2 regions of the Caldicellulosiruptor bescii DSM 6725 genome follow, and region 1 is predicted to be linked to the other one. Evidence: riboswitches for the same ligand, from Rfam matches in the RefSeq annotation. Region 1 holds a riboswitch; the other holds the start of a gene.
What was found. Region 1 has a riboswitch for cyclic di-AMP ahead of ATHE_RS11210 (beta/alpha barrel domain-containing protein). Riboswitches for the same ligand answer to the same signal wherever they lie in the genome.

Region 1 (9,034 bases):
AGCTGTGTTGGAGATCATTTTGAGTGGTTTGTTGAAAACTGCGTGCCAGCTCAATATCACGATGAGGCAAAACAAAAAGGACTCAACATATATCAGCTACTCAAAGAAAAAGCAAAGGCTTTAAAGCCTGGCCAGAGCGGTCTTTTGGCGCTTGACTGGTGGAATGGCAACAGGTCAATTCTGGTTGATGCAGACCTCACTGGTATGATGCTTGGCATGACCTTGACTACAAAGCCAGAGGAGATGTACAGAGCACTGATTGAGGCAACGGCATATGGCACAAAGATAATAATTGATAACTTCAATGAGCACGGTGTTGAAGTAAGAGAGCTTTATGCGTGTGGAGGAATTGCTGAAAAAGATGAGCTTTTGATGCAGATTTATGCTGATGTGACAGGGCTTGAAATAAAGGTTTCTGCATCACCTCAAACACCGGCACTTGGTTCTGCAATGTTTGGTGCTGTTGCTGCAGGAAAAGAAAGAGGTGGTTATGATAGCATATTTGAAGCTGCAAAGAAAATGGCAAAACTTAAAGACTATTCTTATAAACCAAATCCGCAAAACCATGAGATTTACAAAAAGCTATACAGAGAATACAGAATACTTCATGACTATTTTGGAAGAGGAGCAAATGATGTAATGAAGAGATTAAAAGAGATAAAAGATGAAGTTTCGAAAATATAACAAATGCATTTAATTTGTAACTTGCAGGCTATTTTTAAAATTTTACAATTTCCGACAGCCTGCAGGTTATAATTATAGATTGATTTGAAAATTTAGAAATGGTATGATTAAAATAAACTTGTATATACAAGATGATGGTAAAATGAGTAAAACAAAATATGAATTGATAAAGGATTTCATAATTGAGGGTATTAATTCTGGTAAATTTAAAGAGGGAGAAAAGATTTATTCAGAGAATATGCTTGCAAGGAAGTTCAAAGTTTCGCGGCACACTGTAAGAAGAGCTATAATGGAGCTTGAATTTGAAGGGCTTTTGGTATCGCTAAAAGGAAGAGGCACGTTTGTTGCAAAAAAGAGTGCAGACAGTTCTAAATGCATTGCAGTTCTTACAACATTTATCTCTGACTATATCTTTCCACTAATTATAAGAGGAATTGAAAAGGTGATAGCACATGAAGGTTACGGACTTTTACTATTTTCAACAGACAATAGTTACGAGTTTGAAAGATACCACTTGGAAAGTATAATCAACAACCCCAATATTGATGCTGTTATAATAGAACCCACAAAAAGTGCGCTGCCTTCCAAAAATCTGGAACTTTACAAAAAGCTTATACAAAAAGACATACCTGTTATATTCATAAACACCATCTTAGAAGAAGTGGCTCAAAACTATATAATAACAAAAGACCAATCGGCTGTATATAAACTTACAACCAACCTTATAAAAAATGGGTGTAAAAGACTTTTTGGTGTGTTCAAAGGTGATGACCTGCAAGGAATAAAAAGGTACCGTGGGTTTGAAAAAGCCTGCAAAGAAGCCGATGTAGAATTTGATGTAATCTTTTTCACAAGTGAGGAATACAATTTTGTTCACAAAAGGGCAGCAGAGGTTATATCAAGAGGAAAGTTTGATGCAGCTGTCTGTTACAACGACAAGATTGCTCTTCCTCTTTGTGTAAAGCTAAAGGAAATGGGTTTTAGGATTCCCCATGATATATCTGTTACAGGGTTTGACAATTCACTTTTAGCAACATTAACAGATATAAAGCTCACAACAGTTGAACATCCTAAGGAAAAGCTTGGTGAGATGGCAGCAAAAGCCACTATTGCAATGATAAAGAAAAATAAAGTGCATGTAAGTGAAGAAATAGAGTGTGAGATTATTTACAGGAATTCCACAAGAGGAGGAATACAGGAATGCTTGAAAGCTTAAAAGAGATTGTTTGCAAATACAATCTTTATCTTCCAAAATTTGGTCTTGTCACATGGACATCTGGTAATGTCTCAGCACGCGACCCTGAGACAAACCTTGTTGTTATAAAACCCTCTGGTGTGATGTATGATGATTTGACACCTGACAAAATGGTTGTTGTTGACATGGACGGAAATGTTGTTGAAGGAGATTTAAAGCCGTCAACAGATACACTAACTCATCTTTATGTATACAAACACATGCCGCACATAAATGCTGTTGTTCATACACATTCAAACTATGCAACAGCGTTTGCAGCCTTGGGTCAGCCAATAAAGGTGTATTTGACAGCAATTGCTGATGAGTTCGGCTGTGAGATTCCGTGCGGACCGTATGCTCAGATTGGTGGTGAGGACATAGGCAAGGTGATAGTTGAGTATATAGGAGAAAGTCCGGCAATTCTTCTTCAGAACCATGGAGTTTTTACGATAGGCAAGACAGTTGATGAGGCTGTAAAAGCGGCTGTTATGGTAGAAGATGTGGCAAAAACAGTGTTTATTGCAAAGATGATGGGCGAGCCTATCGAGATTCCGCTTGATGAGGTAAAAAGAGCTCATGAGAGGTACATGACAAAATATGGGCAAAAATAAAAAATTACTTTTCCCCCAGCACAAGAAAGGGTTGTTAATACAACATAAGGCTGCCGTTTTCATGTGGCAGCCTTGCTTGTCTTTTACAGTCCAAATATTCTGGTTACAACCTCTTTTAGCTCTTCATCACTTATTGATGTATTTCTTCCATTTTCATATTGACTGTCTACCCACTCTTTGACCTTCTGAACCCTTGGGTCTTTTTTGTCAACCTGAATGTCAATGCCGCTATCTTTGAAATACCTATTTATCCAGATTACAATTCCTGCAATGCCTGAGTATGCATCTATAATCACCTTAGGAGGCTTCCCCAGAATCTTTCCTGTATCAAATATATTGTAAATCTCCTCATCTTTCATAAGTCCATCTGCATGAATTCCAGCCCGTGTTGCGTTAAAGTTCTCACCAACAAAAGGCGTCATTGGAGGAATTTCATACCCGATTTCTTTTTTGAAATACTCAGCAATCTCAGATATTACAGCAACATTCATGCCATCTGCGCTGCCTCTTATCTGAATGTATTCCATCACCATTGCCTCTAATGGGGTGTTACCCGTGCGCTCACCTATTCCCAAAAGTGATGTGTTTACCATTGAAGCACCGTACAGCCATGCCATTGTTGAGTTTATGACTGCCTTGTAAAAATCGTTGTGACCGTGCCACTCAAGCCACTCAGATGGCACTTCACCATAGTTGACAATACCATAGATTATTTGAGGCACACTTCTTGGGAGAGCCACACCCGGTATTGGTGATCCAAGCCCCAGCGTGTCACAGGCTCTGATTTTCACAGGCATATTTGCCTCTTTTGAAAGTTTCATAAGCTCATTAATAAACGGCAAGACAAATCCGTAAAAATCAGCTCTTGTGATGTCTTCAAAATGGCAGCGTGGTATGATTCCTGCCTCTAAAGCTGCCGACACAATTTCTAAGTATTGCTTCATTGCTTGACTTCTTGTCATCTTTAATTTTTTGAAGATATGATAGTCAGAACATGAAACCAAAATTCCTGTTTCCTTGATACCAAGGTTCTTTACAATCTCAAAATCCTCTTTTTTTGCCCGAATCCAAGCGGTGACTTTTGGAAAATCATAACCTTTTTCTAAACACTTTAAAACTGCTTCTTTATCCTGTTTTGAGTACACAAAAAACTCTGTGTGAAGAATAACGCCACTCCCATTGTCAAGTTCATGTAAGTAGTCATAAATTCTACAAATTTGATCAACAGTGTACGGTGAGCGTGATTGCTGGCCGTCTCTGAAAGTTGTGTCTGTGATGTAAAGCCGCTCAGGAACATTCATTGGCACAATTCTGTGGTTGAAAACAAGCCTTGGTACCTCATTGTAAGGATAGATGTTCCTGAAAAGATTTGGCTCTTCAACATCCCTGAACTGATACTCAATCTCAAGAATGTGAGTCTTTTGATTAAATTTTACATTCATAAAAAACAAACCTCCCTTTCAAAGCTTCGGGGGTTAGCTGACGGGTTCGGGCAGAAAGGGACGTTTGCCCTACAAGGCAAAAATGCCTTGATTCACCCCAAAAAATGGGTCCCCCCTATCCTGTGCTTTTTACACAGGAATTCAGCTTTTTTGATATTGTGATAACATTATGATACCAAAGAAAAAGAGAACTATCAAGAGATTCAAATTAATATCCTCAAATAGGTATGCAGAATATTTACCACAGCGAAAAAATGTGCGAAAATACTAAGGAGAAGGTTATAAAAAGAATTGAGGTTACCTCTATCCTGACATGAATATAATTAAAAAGTGTAATATACCATTCAAAAGAAACATTCATAAACTACCAGGATGGGAGGGTAGCCTACTATGAATATTTATATCTCATATCACGAAATAACAATCTGCTCAAAAAAGCTAAAGAATTAATTCGAAAAGTAACAGACCGCGAATAACAAAAACGTATCAGAAACTGCTAAAATATTAGGTGTATCAAGAGCTACTATAAGAAGAGCAATTTACGGTCCTCTTGAGGATAAATCCAGAAAGCCTAAAACTTGTCCAAGAAAACTTTCTTCTGAACTTGAAAATCTCATTATTGAGGAATCTAAATGAACTGGTATGAAAATACAGACGTCTTTCACTTTATTTGTTCAGAAAATATGGGGTTAAAATAAGCGAAAACACAATAAAGTCTATTCTCAAAAGAAATGCTGTTACCTAAGAAAAACAAGGAAGACAAAAAAGAGAAATTGGCTTTATGTTTATATCCTTGGTTGCTTTGTGACTAAGAACACATAGTGTGAGAACCCTAATAAAAATCCGATTGGATAATGGAGAAGAATTTTGTTGAGGAAGTGAAAGAAAGTTAAAGGAAGTAGTATAAGATTCTGTCACTTTTGGGAGTAGAATTAAACCCTATTGTAACAAAAGCAAAAAACTTAATGGGTATAATTGAAAATTCACATCGAGCAGATGACGAATATTTTTTAATGATTCATGCTGAGAGATGCAAAAACAAGGAAGAATTTATTCAGAGAGCTCAAACGTGGCAGGATACGTGGAACTTTTTTAGACTTCATAATGGTAAAGGAATGAGTGGGAAGACACCATTTGAAAAATTCATAGATTCGAAGTCTTTGGTCTCCTCTCATTTTTTTCAGTATTCTGCGTTACTTCTCAAAGAGATTCTGAAAAAAAATGAGTACTTTTTATTATCATTTCTGTAATAAATAATGTGGCAAATGTGTCTTCACTGAGTGTGATTTTAAATTAAAAAAATTTCAGTCTATATTACTTTTGTTGGAAATTGAACCAAAGTAGAGTAAATAATTTTTATAGGAGAATATCAGAAAGAGAGAAGTGGCAAGGCACTAACAATTAAATAAAAAATGTTATTGGGTGTTTATCGCTTTATATTATAATTTTTACTAATAAGTCGGTTTTATGCTTACACAGAATAATTTGAACTTTCTCAAAATAACACTATTATCCTGTAAATATATAGTTGACAGAAAAAAAATAAGAGTTATACTTGAGAAGAGATATATGAGTTATTATTTTTTGTTATTCAAGAGATATATGAAAGTATTTAAGTAAACATTAAAGTGAGAGGAGATTAGAAATAAAATGGTTACATTTACAAAATCTAAAGAATATGATGGTACTCCAATAGAAGGATTTATCTACGTTAATGGTATGGAGAATATTGGTGCCAATCTGCTCGATAGTGCAGCATATGGGCGTGCATTTACAATTATTCCATTAATAGTTGGGAAAATATATGAATGTGAATTTTATGAGTGGAACTACAGTGGACAAGCAGTTCATATTGGTGTCGGAATTAAAAACGAAAGTACAACAACTCCTGCATCAATTACAATTCTTAAAAAAGATGTACGAACAGGTAGTGGTTGCGGACCTATAATGACTACAGCTTTTATGCAAAGCAATTTCAATATCCCACTGAATATCCCTCCTCGAATAACAAGTAATCCTACCCAAGGATTCACAGATTTATTATCTACTCTTGTATCTAGTACAACGCTTGTAAATGGACGAGTTCGTTTTAAGGTAAATTCAGGAGAAAAGTTGTTTTTAAAAGTTTATGTTGTTAAAGATCAACCTAATTGGGAAAAATATGCAGGTTGGACAAATTTAATTTCCGCGGAAGATTTAAAAAAAATAGATCCAGCTACTGGCCAACCTTATGATAAAAGTTTGTCTCAAACGGGATTATATCAACACATTAGACGTCATGTGGATTTACCTGTTGGGAACAACACTGTGCGTTTTGCAATGGGGAAAATCGAAAATAACCAAGTAGTGGATAGATATAATATTGGTGAGTTTGAAAGTCCAATATATCCACTGCCGTTTTCAAATAATGGGAATCTAGGGAACTATGGAATTGTATATACCTTTTATTATCCTGAAGCTAATGCAAAATATGTTACAGTTACACCTCAGCAGGTAGATATACCTCAAAAATATACACTAAAAATTAATGGAATATGGCAAACAGTTACAGCCTCAAAATCAAATCCATTTTCCTTTGAGTTAATTGGCGGAAATTCTTTTTGGTTTGTATTACCAGGTGGATCATATGGTGATGTAGAAATATCATTTAAAACAACTTTGTGATAAATAGGTATTTGTTAAATAAATGAAATAAAGAGAAGTAATATAGTTTTATAGCACTTATCTTGAGCGTTGCTGAAAAAGATTAAGCTTTATCATAAAAAAGGATGATTTACAATGATGAGGATAATTAATAAAGAATTTGAAAAATTTACTATAATATTTACCATTTTTCTTCTGTTATTCTTTTATGGTGGAGTTGTAAATTATAATTGTAATGCAGCACAAAATGAAATTAGCAAATCAATAGCCTTGAGAATTGTCCCACAAGAGTTGAGGGGAGATTACCAAAAACCTATAACTCGGTTGGAGTTTTGTTACTTATTATGGAATCTTTTATGTTCTTTAGGTTTTGATTCAAACCAGATATTAAAGTCAAATTTTATACCAATTTTTTCTGATACGAATGATTATAAAGTAAGAGTATTAGCAACCTTAGGAGTAGTAAATGTAGAAGAAAAAGGAATGTTCTATCCAAATAAAACTATTACAAAACAAGAAGCTGCAAAAATGCTTTTTTCAACAGTCACTCTTTGTAAAAGAATACCGCAAATAAAACAATATTACAAGATTCAGCTTAAATGTCCCACCGAGACAGAAATTTTACCAGAAGATTTTTATGATGGTGTTAATATTCTGCCATCAGCAAGGGAAGCAATTAACTATCTTTATAGAATAGGTGTTTTTAACACCGATAGTAATGGATGTATTGAGCCAAATGAGAAATTAACGCGTGAAAAAGCAATTGAAGCAGTACTAAAATTATACAGAGCTGCTACTGGTGAAATAAAAAATCCAATTTCAGAAGAAAATCTCTATCCTTATATTTTTGCGAATAATAGGACAGATTCTAATATTGTATGGGGATATATAAATTCAAAAGGAGATTGGAAAATAAAACCACAATTTTATGAACCTTCTGGATTTAATTTTCAGGGATACGCCATTGCTCAGGATCCTAATTTTATTAAGGATTCATATATGGTTTTAGATAAGCAAGGTAAAATATATTTTAAATTTCAGCGCGTTGCAAGATTATATGGAAATCTTGCTGTTGTAGATGATGGAATTTATATATTGCCACAAAAGAAAAGATTATCCTCCAACATAGATGCGATAAGTGATGTTATTATTTACCCTCAAGGTGACTTTTTAGTGCCTGTAAAAGATGACAGAACAAATCTATATGGATATTATTCTTTTAATGGTAAGAAAATTATAGACTTTTACTACGATATGGCTTATGCTTTTCACAAAGGTAAAGCTGTTGTTAAAAAGAAAGGTAAATATTATTTGATAGATAAAACAGGAAAAGTATTAAAATTGTTCAAAATAGATGACAAGAAATATGATGTAAAATATTTTGTTGGTGAAAGTGGGTTGCTGTCATCCAGAGACAATAGCCAGTTTATCGGATATAATGCAAATACCGGTGCTCATTGTTTTAAAGCTCCACAAGCGATGTTAACAGAAGATGGATGGTTTATTGTAACAGATAATTCAGGTAGGAAGATTAAAAAGCTTTTTGATACAGATGGAAATATTGTAGCAAATGGAAAAGAAATCATTGATTTGGGTAATGGTTTTTATCAAGTGTGGGGAAATAATGATGAAAGATATATCATTACAAATACCAAAAAAGTAGTAATTCGATGTAATAATTCTAATATATACAATTGGGTGTATTGCAAAAGTGGCGGAGGGGTTGTAGCTATTTATTCTTCGGAAGATACTATTACCATTGTTGATGCATTTGGAACAATTTTTTCAAAAGTCAAGCTTCCTTCTAAAAATTGCAAAGTAGATTTTATCAATGGTCTTCTTCGAATCACAGATACTAAAACACTCATGCAATATTATTACAATCCTATAAATGGAAAGCAAGTTTTAAAATAATATTACTGCTAAAACAAGGGCCGCAAGTATAAAATTTTTTTGAATTAACCCCTGTCAAGTAGACAGAAAAAAATAATAAAAATTTTTTTCAGGTAACACTAACCGCAGTGGTTGGTGCTACCTATGTTATCGTGATATACCAGAAAAATAGTTGCAGGACTCCAAGGGTGACGAGCATTTTAATTGTTTTTGATACCTCTTTGTTGAGTTAAATTAAAGGGCACTAGAGGGATATAAATATAAAAAAGAAGAGTAAAGTTAAATATTATAAATTAGGTTGTTGAATAAAAAATATTACCAACAATACATAAAACAAACACAAATTATTGATTTCATTCATAAGGGGTGTGTAAATAATTTTGTGTATTTAAGATAAGCCGTCCTTCTTGGTAAGTAATCATTCAAAATTTAATTGCCAACTTTCTATTTTTTAGTATTTCCATTTTAATATTTTTTATGCATAAATTTTTAACTTCATGGAGAAAATTTAATACTGGGTTATATTA
Region 2 (9,034 bases), 360 kb from region 1:
CCCCCACATGCTCAGACTTATTGTTGGAAGCGATTATAGAAGGCTGATACCTGCTTCAATTTTAAGTGGTGGAATATTTTTGATTGTGTGTGATACAATTGCAAGAGTATTGTTTTCACCGGTTGAAGTAAAGGTTGGGATTATAACCTCTTTAGTGGGGGTACCATACTTTCTGTACCTTCTGAAAAAGCATGAAAATGAGGTGAGTGTATAGAATAATGCCTCTTTTTGTTGAGAACCTTAAATGCGGCTACTCTTATCCCATTGTTGAGGTAGACGGAAGGCTTAAGTTCGAAGAAGGGAAAGTCTATGGATTTGTTGGACCAAACGGAAGTGGTAAAAGTACACTGATAAAGGCTTTAGCAGGACTTGTCAAAATTTTTGAAGGAAAAATCTATTTTGATAATATGCAGCTTAGCCAACTTTCTGATATAGAAAGGGCTAAGCATATCTCGTATATGCCACAACATGTATTTTCAAACTTTCCTTTTACAGTCCTTGATGTTGTTATGATGGGGAGATTTCCTTATGAAAAGAGTAAATTTTTAAACAGCAAAGAAAGTAGAACAATTGCAGAGAAGAAAATAAAACAGGTTGAACTTTCCAGTAAAAAATTTTCGAGCATATTAAGGATATCAGGTGGTGAGAGGCAAAGAACTTCTTTTGCTCGTGTACTTGCTCAGGATACTAAAGTTTTACTTTTGGACGAGCCGAACTCAAATTTAGACATCTCTCATCAGGAAAAGATACTTAGGCTTGTAAGAGAAGAAGCGTTTTCTGGGAAGATAGTCATAATGGCAATTCATAATCTGAAGATGGCAGCAAAAGTGTGTGATAGCATCATTATGATGAAAGATGGCAGAGTTGTGGATATTGGAAGACCTGATGAGGTTTTAACTCAGGAGAATATAAGAAAAGTATATGAAGTTGATGCAGTTGTTTACAAAAATCCTTTCGGTATATTTGACATAGAGCTTATCCAGACAGACGTTCCAAAAACTTTTCATGTACATGTTGTATCAGGAGGTGGAAGTGCACAGCTTCTTTATAAGATGCTAATTGAAATGGGATGCAGGGTGACAACAGGTGTTCTTTCCACAAACGATACAGACTTTGAAACAGCTCAACTTTTTTCCATCTATACAGTTTTTACAAAACCTTTTATGCCAATTGGAGAAAAAGAGTACATCGAAAACATTCAGCTTATCAAGAAAGCAGACCTGTGTGTGCTGTGCAACATTCCATTTGGTGTTCAAAACTTAAAAAACTTAGAGGCACTTAAATTTGCTAATCATCTTTGTATAATTGAAGAAGAGGATATTTCAAAACGTGATTTCACAGGTGGTTTGGCAACTAAACTTTACAATTGCTTGAGGGAAAAAGCGTTAGTTTTTTCAAGCATTGAGAGCTTGCAAGATTATATCTTAAAAGAGACAAACGATAAAATGTCAAGGGGTGATTTAAAATGAATCCACACAAGGCATGGTGGATAGATACAAACTTTGAAACTGTAAAGAAAAACTTGGAAGCAAGAAACTTTGAATGTTTTGTTATCGAGAAAAAAGAAGATGTTGTGCCTCTTTTAGAAAAGCTCATTTCAAAAGGCAGTGTGGTATCTTGTGGCGGGTCGATGACACTTTTTGAGTGTGGTGTGATAGATTTTCTGAGAAATGGCAATTACAACTTTTTGGACAGATACAAAGAAGGTATAACACCTGAGGAGCTTGGTGAGATTTACAGAAAATCTTTCTGGGCTGACTACTATCTTATGTCAACAAACGCAATAACACTTGACGGAAAACTCATAAACATAGATGGAAATGGCAACAGACTTGCAGCGCTTCTTTTTGGTCCTAAAAATGTAATAGTGATTGCCGGTAAGAACAAGCTTGTTTTAAACGAAGAGCAAGGTTTGCTGAGGGTAAGGAACATAGCATCTCCTATGAACTCAAAAAGACTTTCTCGAAACACACCATGTACTCAGGATGGAAAATGCCATGATTGTTTAAGTTTTGAGTGCATCTGCAGCCATATTGTTGTAACAAGAAGATCTCCTGCAAAAGGAAGAATCAAGGTTGTGCTTGTCAAAGAAGACATGGGTTTTTAAAGATGGTGTTGTAATATTTTAGAAATATTTGTGTAACAATTCTGTAAAAAAGGGTTGACAGAATAAAGTTACTTGTAATAAAATAATACCATCAAAATAATAAACTTCATAGGCTGAATGTCTGAGCAAATTGTAAAAATTGCTCAGACAGCGGGAGAACCAAAGTAATTCAGGGGTGAATCGGCAAAAAAGAATTTGCCGTAGGGATAGCCTTCTTGTCCCGAACCCGTCAGCTAATCCCGTAAGCCTCAAGAAGGGAGTTTTTGTATGAATCTAAAAAGTTTAATAGCTATAATTCTTGGAATTTTTTTGATGTTTTTTTCTGCAAAGGTCTTTGCCCAGTCAGCCCAGGCAAAATCTACAATAAATATAAGAAGCGCACCTTCAACAAGTAGTAAGATTTTAGGAGTTTTCCCCAAAGGGTTTAAAGCCCAAGTTTTGTCAAATGCAGGTGGATGGGTAAAGATTTCGTATGATGGAATTGTTGGGTATGTAAAGTCTGATTACATAACTATTACAAATGAAAAAAGGAGTGCAGTTTCAAATACTTCAAGGGCAAGTGTTGCAAAAACGGCTGCTAAAGCTGCGCAAGCTACAGTTTTAAAAGACAATGCGCGCTTAAGAAGTGATATGTCAACCACATCAAAGGTGCTAAAGACATTAAAAAATGGTAGCAAGGTGTATGTCCTGTCAAGAGAACAAAATGGCTGGGTGAAGGTAAAGACGCTTGATGGCACAGTAGGATATATGGCTTATTACCTTTTGAAGATGCCATCGCAGCTTGTATCAAAAACAGTGTCACGTGGTGGGTTTGAAAGAAGTCAAGCAGAAACTTTTACAAATCTTAGCTTGGCACAGAGAATTTTGGAGTTTGCTCAAAGATTTCGTGGTATAAGATACTCATACGGTGGAACATCGCCATCAACTGGTTTTGACTGTTCAGGATTTGTTCAGTTTGTGTTCAAAAACTTTGGAATAAATTTAGAAAGAACAGCAGCTGACATGGCAAAAACAAATGGTGTGAGAGTTTCATATAGTGAAATTAAACCGGGAGATTTGCTTTTCTTTGACACAGATGGCGGGAAAAATTATATAAATCATGTTGGCATATATTTAGGCGGTGGCAAGTTCATTCATGCATCAAGTGCAAGGGGACGTGTAACAGAAACTGACCTAAATTCATATTATGGAAGATTTTTTATGATGGCAAAAAGAGTCATAAGATGAAAGTAAAAAGGGGCTTTTTCCTGAAAATCAGAAAGGAAGAAGCCCCTTTCAAGTTTAAAAGTGCTTTTTACTTTTTTATCAAAGGCAAAATCAGGTTTTTGACATCTTCCTCGTTTTCAATGGTAGCGTCAACTTTCTTGAGCTGCCAAACCTCATTATGAGAAATTTCTTCGCCCGGTGCAACAAGGTAAAGTGGACTTAAAGTTTCCATCTCAAGCATGAAATCGGTTGTATATGTTTCGTAAGAACATCCAAAGTCAGGGTACTCTGCACCGTCTATGTGTTTGTATTGTTTTATAAACAAGTTTCCATCGTTTAAATAACAAGCCCATCCATCCAAATTTGGATATCCAATCTTAAACGGTGGCTTGCAGTTTTTGTCCTGTTTTAGAATAATAAAATCCTCTCCCCACAAGACTCTGTGGTCGTTAAGTTTTGTGTATGGCCACATGACCAGAGAATAGCTTGGCAAAAGTCCAGTATCAATCTTTGGAATTGGCATGACCTCAACTCCACCAGGTGCCATTACAGAAAGCGCCCAAATTGCGAACTTAACTTCAAAAAGACCATTGTTCTTGATTTTATACGTTACATAAGCTTCTGGTTCGGTTGGGTGAAACTTAAGTTCAATAGTTTTTTGCAAAAATGTAGTGGTTTCTGTGGGCTGTTTTAGAATTATACCGTTTTCAACAATTTCAAAATCAATTTTTTGGTTATCAGGGAAATATGTGCGCTCAATAACTTCCGGACTGTGCCACAGTCTTGTTCCGCCATATATTCTCCACTCATCACCCCCAACTTTTCCTGCCTGTTCTTCTACCACGCAAAAGACATTTTTGTCACCTTCAAATGAAAAATGAATTATTCTTGGACCCACATCTGTTGTGACAATCGCTTCAACTTTGCCGTTAGAGATTTTATAACAGTTTTCCCAGCCCATATATTCGACTTTTTTTACCTCAACCATTTTTAACCTTTTCCCCCTTCTCAATTTATTTTGAAAAATATACAGGGTTAGAATATAATTAAATTATACCTTATCAGGTTGTATTTTCACAAATCAAAAAACAAAAAAGTTGTGTAAATTCATTTTTTCTTTGACAATTTTTTGATGGTAAAAGGGAGAGAAAGGGCAGAGAAGATGCTAAAAAAGTTCAAGCCTGATATGATATGCAAAAGTATATTGGATATTGACCTTGAAACTCTTATAAAAAAAGGAATAAACTATCTCATTATCGACATAGACAACACCATAGTTGCGTGGGGTGAATTTGAGGTAAGAGACGAGATTATTGAGTGGCTTGAAAAGGCTCAAAAGATGGGATTTAAAATTTGCCTTGTTTCGAACAACCAGAAAGATAGAGTAAAAAAAATAGAAAGTATGCTTGGCATTCCTGCCATCTATAATGCTAAAAAGCCTTTGAAATCTGGATTTTTAAAAGCATCGCAGTTGCTTCATCAGGGCAAGAAAAATCATCAAACAGCTGTGATAGGTGACCAGTTTTTTACAGATGTCATAGGTGCAAAAAGGTTAAAACTCTTTGTGATTTTGGTAAGGCCAATGAAAGAAAAGGAGTTTTTTGTAACAAGGATAAACAGGATTTTTGAAAAGAAAATATTAAAGTACTACGAAAAGGATGAGAGGGAATGAAAAAGCTTTTTTTGATTGGCAAGAGCTTAAAACACTCAATTTCACCTTTTATTCATAACAGGATTCTATCTGAGTTTGACATTGATGCAATTTATTCAAATTTAGAACTTCTTGACACTGAAATGCTAAAAGAATTTGTTGAGATGGTGAGAAAAGATGAGGATGTTGTTGGATTTAACATAACAATTCCATACAAGGAAGATATTTTAGAGTTTTGTGATGAAGTCTCAGAAGATGTCAGAATAATAAAAGCGGCAAACACTGTGAAAAAAGAAGATGGGAAGCTTTTGGCTTACAATACAGACTGGATAGGTTTTAAAAGAAGCTTGGAGGATAGGGGGGTTGATGTGAAAGACAAGAAGATATTGGTACTCGGTAGCGGTGGTGCAGCAAAAGCTTGCATCTATGGACTTTACAGGATGGGAGCAAAAGAAGTATTTGTTGCAAACAGGACATATGAAAAGGCAGAAAAGTTAAAAGAGGTTTTTCAAGACATTTTAAAAATCCTTCCAGTAGAATGGCTAAGAAGATATGAATTTAAATACGATATAATTATTAACACAACATCTGTGGGAATGTTTCCGAATATTGAAAGCAGTCCTTTTGACTTTGAAAACTATGTGGCTGGTGTACCAGTTTTTGTATATGATATGATATATAATCCTCTTAAAACTGCTTTTTTAAAAGAAGCTGAAAAAAAGGGGATAAAGATTGAAAATGGACTTAAGATGCTTGTATACCAAGCAATTGAAGCTGAAATGATTTGGTTTGATATTGTAAATCTTTCTCCAAATTTTTTACTTGAAATCCTAAATGATACCGAGAAAAATTTTGGCTTGGGAATATATAAGGTTATAGGGTAGGTTATTAAGACATATAAGAGGGATGTAAGTTGGAAGTGGGTTGCTCAATTAAGAGAGGTATGTAACAAAAAACGATAAGTCGCATATTTCTCCCAAATATGTTAATATAATTTGCAATAACCTTTATATTATTGGAAAATCATTTTTTCAACAAGCTATTACATCCCCTGAAAACACAGAATATTAACACTTTCGGGAACTATATCCTAAAACTTTTTCTTGTTAGAGCAAAAATCTATAGTAATAAGATAACAAAAAGAGAAATACCAGTAATAAAACAACAATGTACTCAAAAATATTTTTACATGTTTTTATGAATACTTTCATTATTTGTCTCCATTTTAGTAATCACCCAGATTTTATATAAAATATGGTTTACTACTTGAGCACATAAAGTTGCAAATATTTTTGTAATTATAATTGAATTTGACAGATATAGCCTTGAAAGTTTTATAATTACAATTGAGAGTAGCAATGAGATAATATTTGTAATGGCGGACTTTGCTACTTTTAGTATTATTATACGTCCTTTTGTTCTATTTTCAAATGTCCACTTTTTGTTCATCAAAAAGGCATTTGGTGAAGACATATTTACCACCTAATTTATTACAGAATAGAGAATAAAAAGTTCCTACTTTCTTTAATAAGTCTTCAAGAAGTAAAGTAGGGAACTGAAACACATGGGAGGAGACCAGAGTTTTAGAATCTATGAATTTTTCAAATGGTGTCCTCCCATTCATACCTTTACCATTATGAGGTCTAAAAAAGTTCCACGTATCCTGCCACCTTTGAGCTCGTTGAATAAAGTCATTTTGTTTTTACATCTTTCGGCATGAATCATTAAAAAATATTTGTCATCTGCTCTATGTAAATTTTCAATTAATCCCATAAGATGTTTTACTCTTGTTGCAATATCTATCATGTTCCGCTCATAGCAAGGTAAATTGTGTTTTTTCATATGTTCATATACCTCTTCAGGAAGACTGTCTTTATCTAAAAGATGTTTTGTATCAAGTTGAAATTCAGAAAATGGAATGAGGGCTTCATAATCGTACAAACTTCTTTCACCCTTTTTTGTCTTTCTTGATTTTTTTGGTATAGCATTTCTTTTGAGAATAGACTTTATTGTATTTTCGCTTATTTTAATACCATATTTTCTGAGCAGGTAAAGAGACAAACGTCTGTATCTGAAGCCAGTTCTTTTAGATTCCTCGATAATGAGATTTTCAAGTTCAGTAGAAAGTTTTCTGGGGCAAGTTTTAGGTTTTCTTGATTTATCCTCAAGGGGACCATATATTGCTCTTCTGACAGTATGTCTTGATACACCTAATATTTTAGCAGTTCTTGATACGTTTTTGTTATTATTTTCAAACACTTTTCGGATTAATTCCCTTGCTTTTTCGGGAGATATTTTTCTCATTTCATGATATGATATAATATTCATAGTAGGCTGTCCTCCCATCCTGGTAGTTTTTTGATTTTTCTTTTGAATGGGAGATTACACTTTTTAATTATATCAAACAGGATGGAGGCAGCCTCAATTCTTTTTATGAGTTTCTCCTCACTATTTTCGCACATTCTTTCGCTGTGGTAGATATCTCTACACCTATTCGAGATCTCACAAATTTTTTTTAATTGCACAATTAATTTAACCATAGTATAATAAAAAGTAAGAAAATGTGTAAATTTATTTGCAAAAGGTTCACAAAAATATATGAAAAATATTCGAGGGGGTACAGGTGATTGAATAAATTAGAAAAATTCATAAAAGAAAATGTGGGAATGTTGGTAGGCGGAGCTTTAGCTCTTATTTTGATTCTGTTTATTTTAGAAGTTGGAATTGTCAAAGCTATACTGATAACAGTAGTTGTCATTGTTGGAATAATATTAGGTAAAAAGTTTATAACGTATGATAAAATAAGAGATCTTCTGAAAGATAAGAATTAAAATAACCGAAAGTTCAAATAGAGGGGTAGGTGTATCAGAGTGAAAATCTTAATTGTGGATGATGCTGTTTTTATACGAAAGGTTTTAAGGGGAATATTACAAGAATTAGGAGAAGAAGTAGTGGGAGAAGCTTCAAGTGGAAACGAAGCTTTAAGAATGGTTAAAGAATACAGACCTGATGTAGTGACTTTAGATATTACTTTGCCGGATATGAGTGGATTAGAACTCTTAAAAAAGATAAAAGAAATTTCATCCTCTACGCAGGTTGTAATGATTACAGCAATTAGTAATCATGAGGTTGTAAAAGAGGCGATGAAAGTTGGAGCAACAAATTATATCACAAAACCATTTTCCCGTGAAAAAGTTGAAGAGGTTCTGAAGAAAGTAGAAAAAAATATTCAAGCGTTGTCTCAAATTGAAAGAAATATGACTGACGAGAAAAGTATAAGTCAGAAAGAATTAAGTCAAGCAAGAATTGAAACACTTGGTGTAGAGAATGAAAGCAAAAATGAAGAAGTTGCTAAAATAGATAAATTTGCAAAAGTTGAAAGTAAAGATAGTAAAAGTAAAATTGATACAACTGAAAATTTAAATACTTCAGAATTGACCCAAGATCTCTCAGAAAAAAGAAATGAAACAAATAATCAGCAAGAAATCAGCGAAACAGTTTCAGATTTGATAGAGACAGAGGTAGGTGTGTCAGATGAGTTTCTTGAGGATGAAAAAGAAGGAAGTACTACAGGTGTTTTTTACGACGAAGACAAAGGTGAGGAGTTAGAAGTTGGTGTTGTAACTAATATAGAATTTGAGCAGAAGGGTGGAGAAGATATTCTTTCAATTTGTATAAATAAAGAATTAGCTTACAATGTAGGTAGAATGAAATTAGGGAATGGAATAATAGTTACTCTCGAAGAATGTTTTGTATTGTCGAGTGTCAAACATGAATATATATTTGAGAATAGTCTTATCGAGAAAGTTGAAGTAAAGGAAATAAATGAGAATGCATACGTTATGATTTTTACTAAAGCTAAAAAATTTGATATACGTGAAAGGGAAGGAAAGATATCGATAATTTTCAAAAAGAGCAAAGGAGTTATTTCTTACAATAAAAATAACAAATTCATAATGATAGATAATGTGCTACCTTCTAATATTCAAGTAGATACTGTTTCCGAGAAAGAATACATCATTAGAATATCCACTAAGGATGTTGTATATAACGAGGGAGAAACTAAAGTA

Region 2: another riboswitch for cyclic di-AMP. It lies ahead of ATHE_RS09495 (C40 family peptidase); the one in region 1 lies ahead of ATHE_RS11210 (beta/alpha barrel domain-containing protein).

The regions. Positions count from the first base shown of each region.
Region 1 covers NC_012034.1:2,353,937-2,362,970, reverse strand. Annotated here, with positions in the region: gene ATHE_RS11225 (ribulokinase) at 1-684, shown strand, start outside; gene ATHE_RS11220 (GntR family transcriptional regulator) at 788-1,900, shown strand; gene ATHE_RS11215 (L-ribulose-5-phosphate 4-epimerase) at 1,885-2,529, shown strand; gene ATHE_RS11210 (beta/alpha barrel domain-containing protein) at 2,613-3,971, opposite strand; cyclic di-AMP (ydaO/yuaA leader) riboswitch at 3,978-4,128, opposite strand; partial or broken gene ATHE_RS11205 (IS481 family transposase) at 4,362-5,228, shown strand; gene ATHE_RS11200 (hypothetical protein) at 5,622-6,635, shown strand; gene ATHE_RS11195 (S-layer homology domain-containing protein) at 6,750-8,528, shown strand.
Region 2 covers NC_012034.1:1,995,185-2,004,218, reverse strand. Annotated here, with positions in the region: gene ATHE_RS09510 (FecCD family ABC transporter permease) at 1-214, shown strand, start outside; gene ATHE_RS09505 (ABC transporter ATP-binding protein) at 219-1,469, shown strand; gene ATHE_RS09500 (lactate utilization protein) at 1,466-2,107, shown strand; cyclic di-AMP (ydaO/yuaA leader) riboswitch at 2,209-2,370, shown strand; gene ATHE_RS09495 (C40 family peptidase) at 2,375-3,334, shown strand; gene ATHE_RS09490 (hypothetical protein) at 3,402-4,301, opposite strand; gene ATHE_RS09485 (YqeG family HAD IIIA-type phosphatase) at 4,476-4,985, shown strand; gene aroE (shikimate dehydrogenase) at 4,982-5,848, shown strand; gene ATHE_RS09475 (GtrA family protein) at 6,150-6,437, opposite strand; partial or broken gene ATHE_RS09470 (IS481 family transposase) at 6,391-7,292, opposite strand; gene ATHE_RS09465 (DUF2273 domain-containing protein) at 7,592-7,795, shown strand; gene ATHE_RS09460 (response regulator) at 7,835-9,034, shown strand, end outside.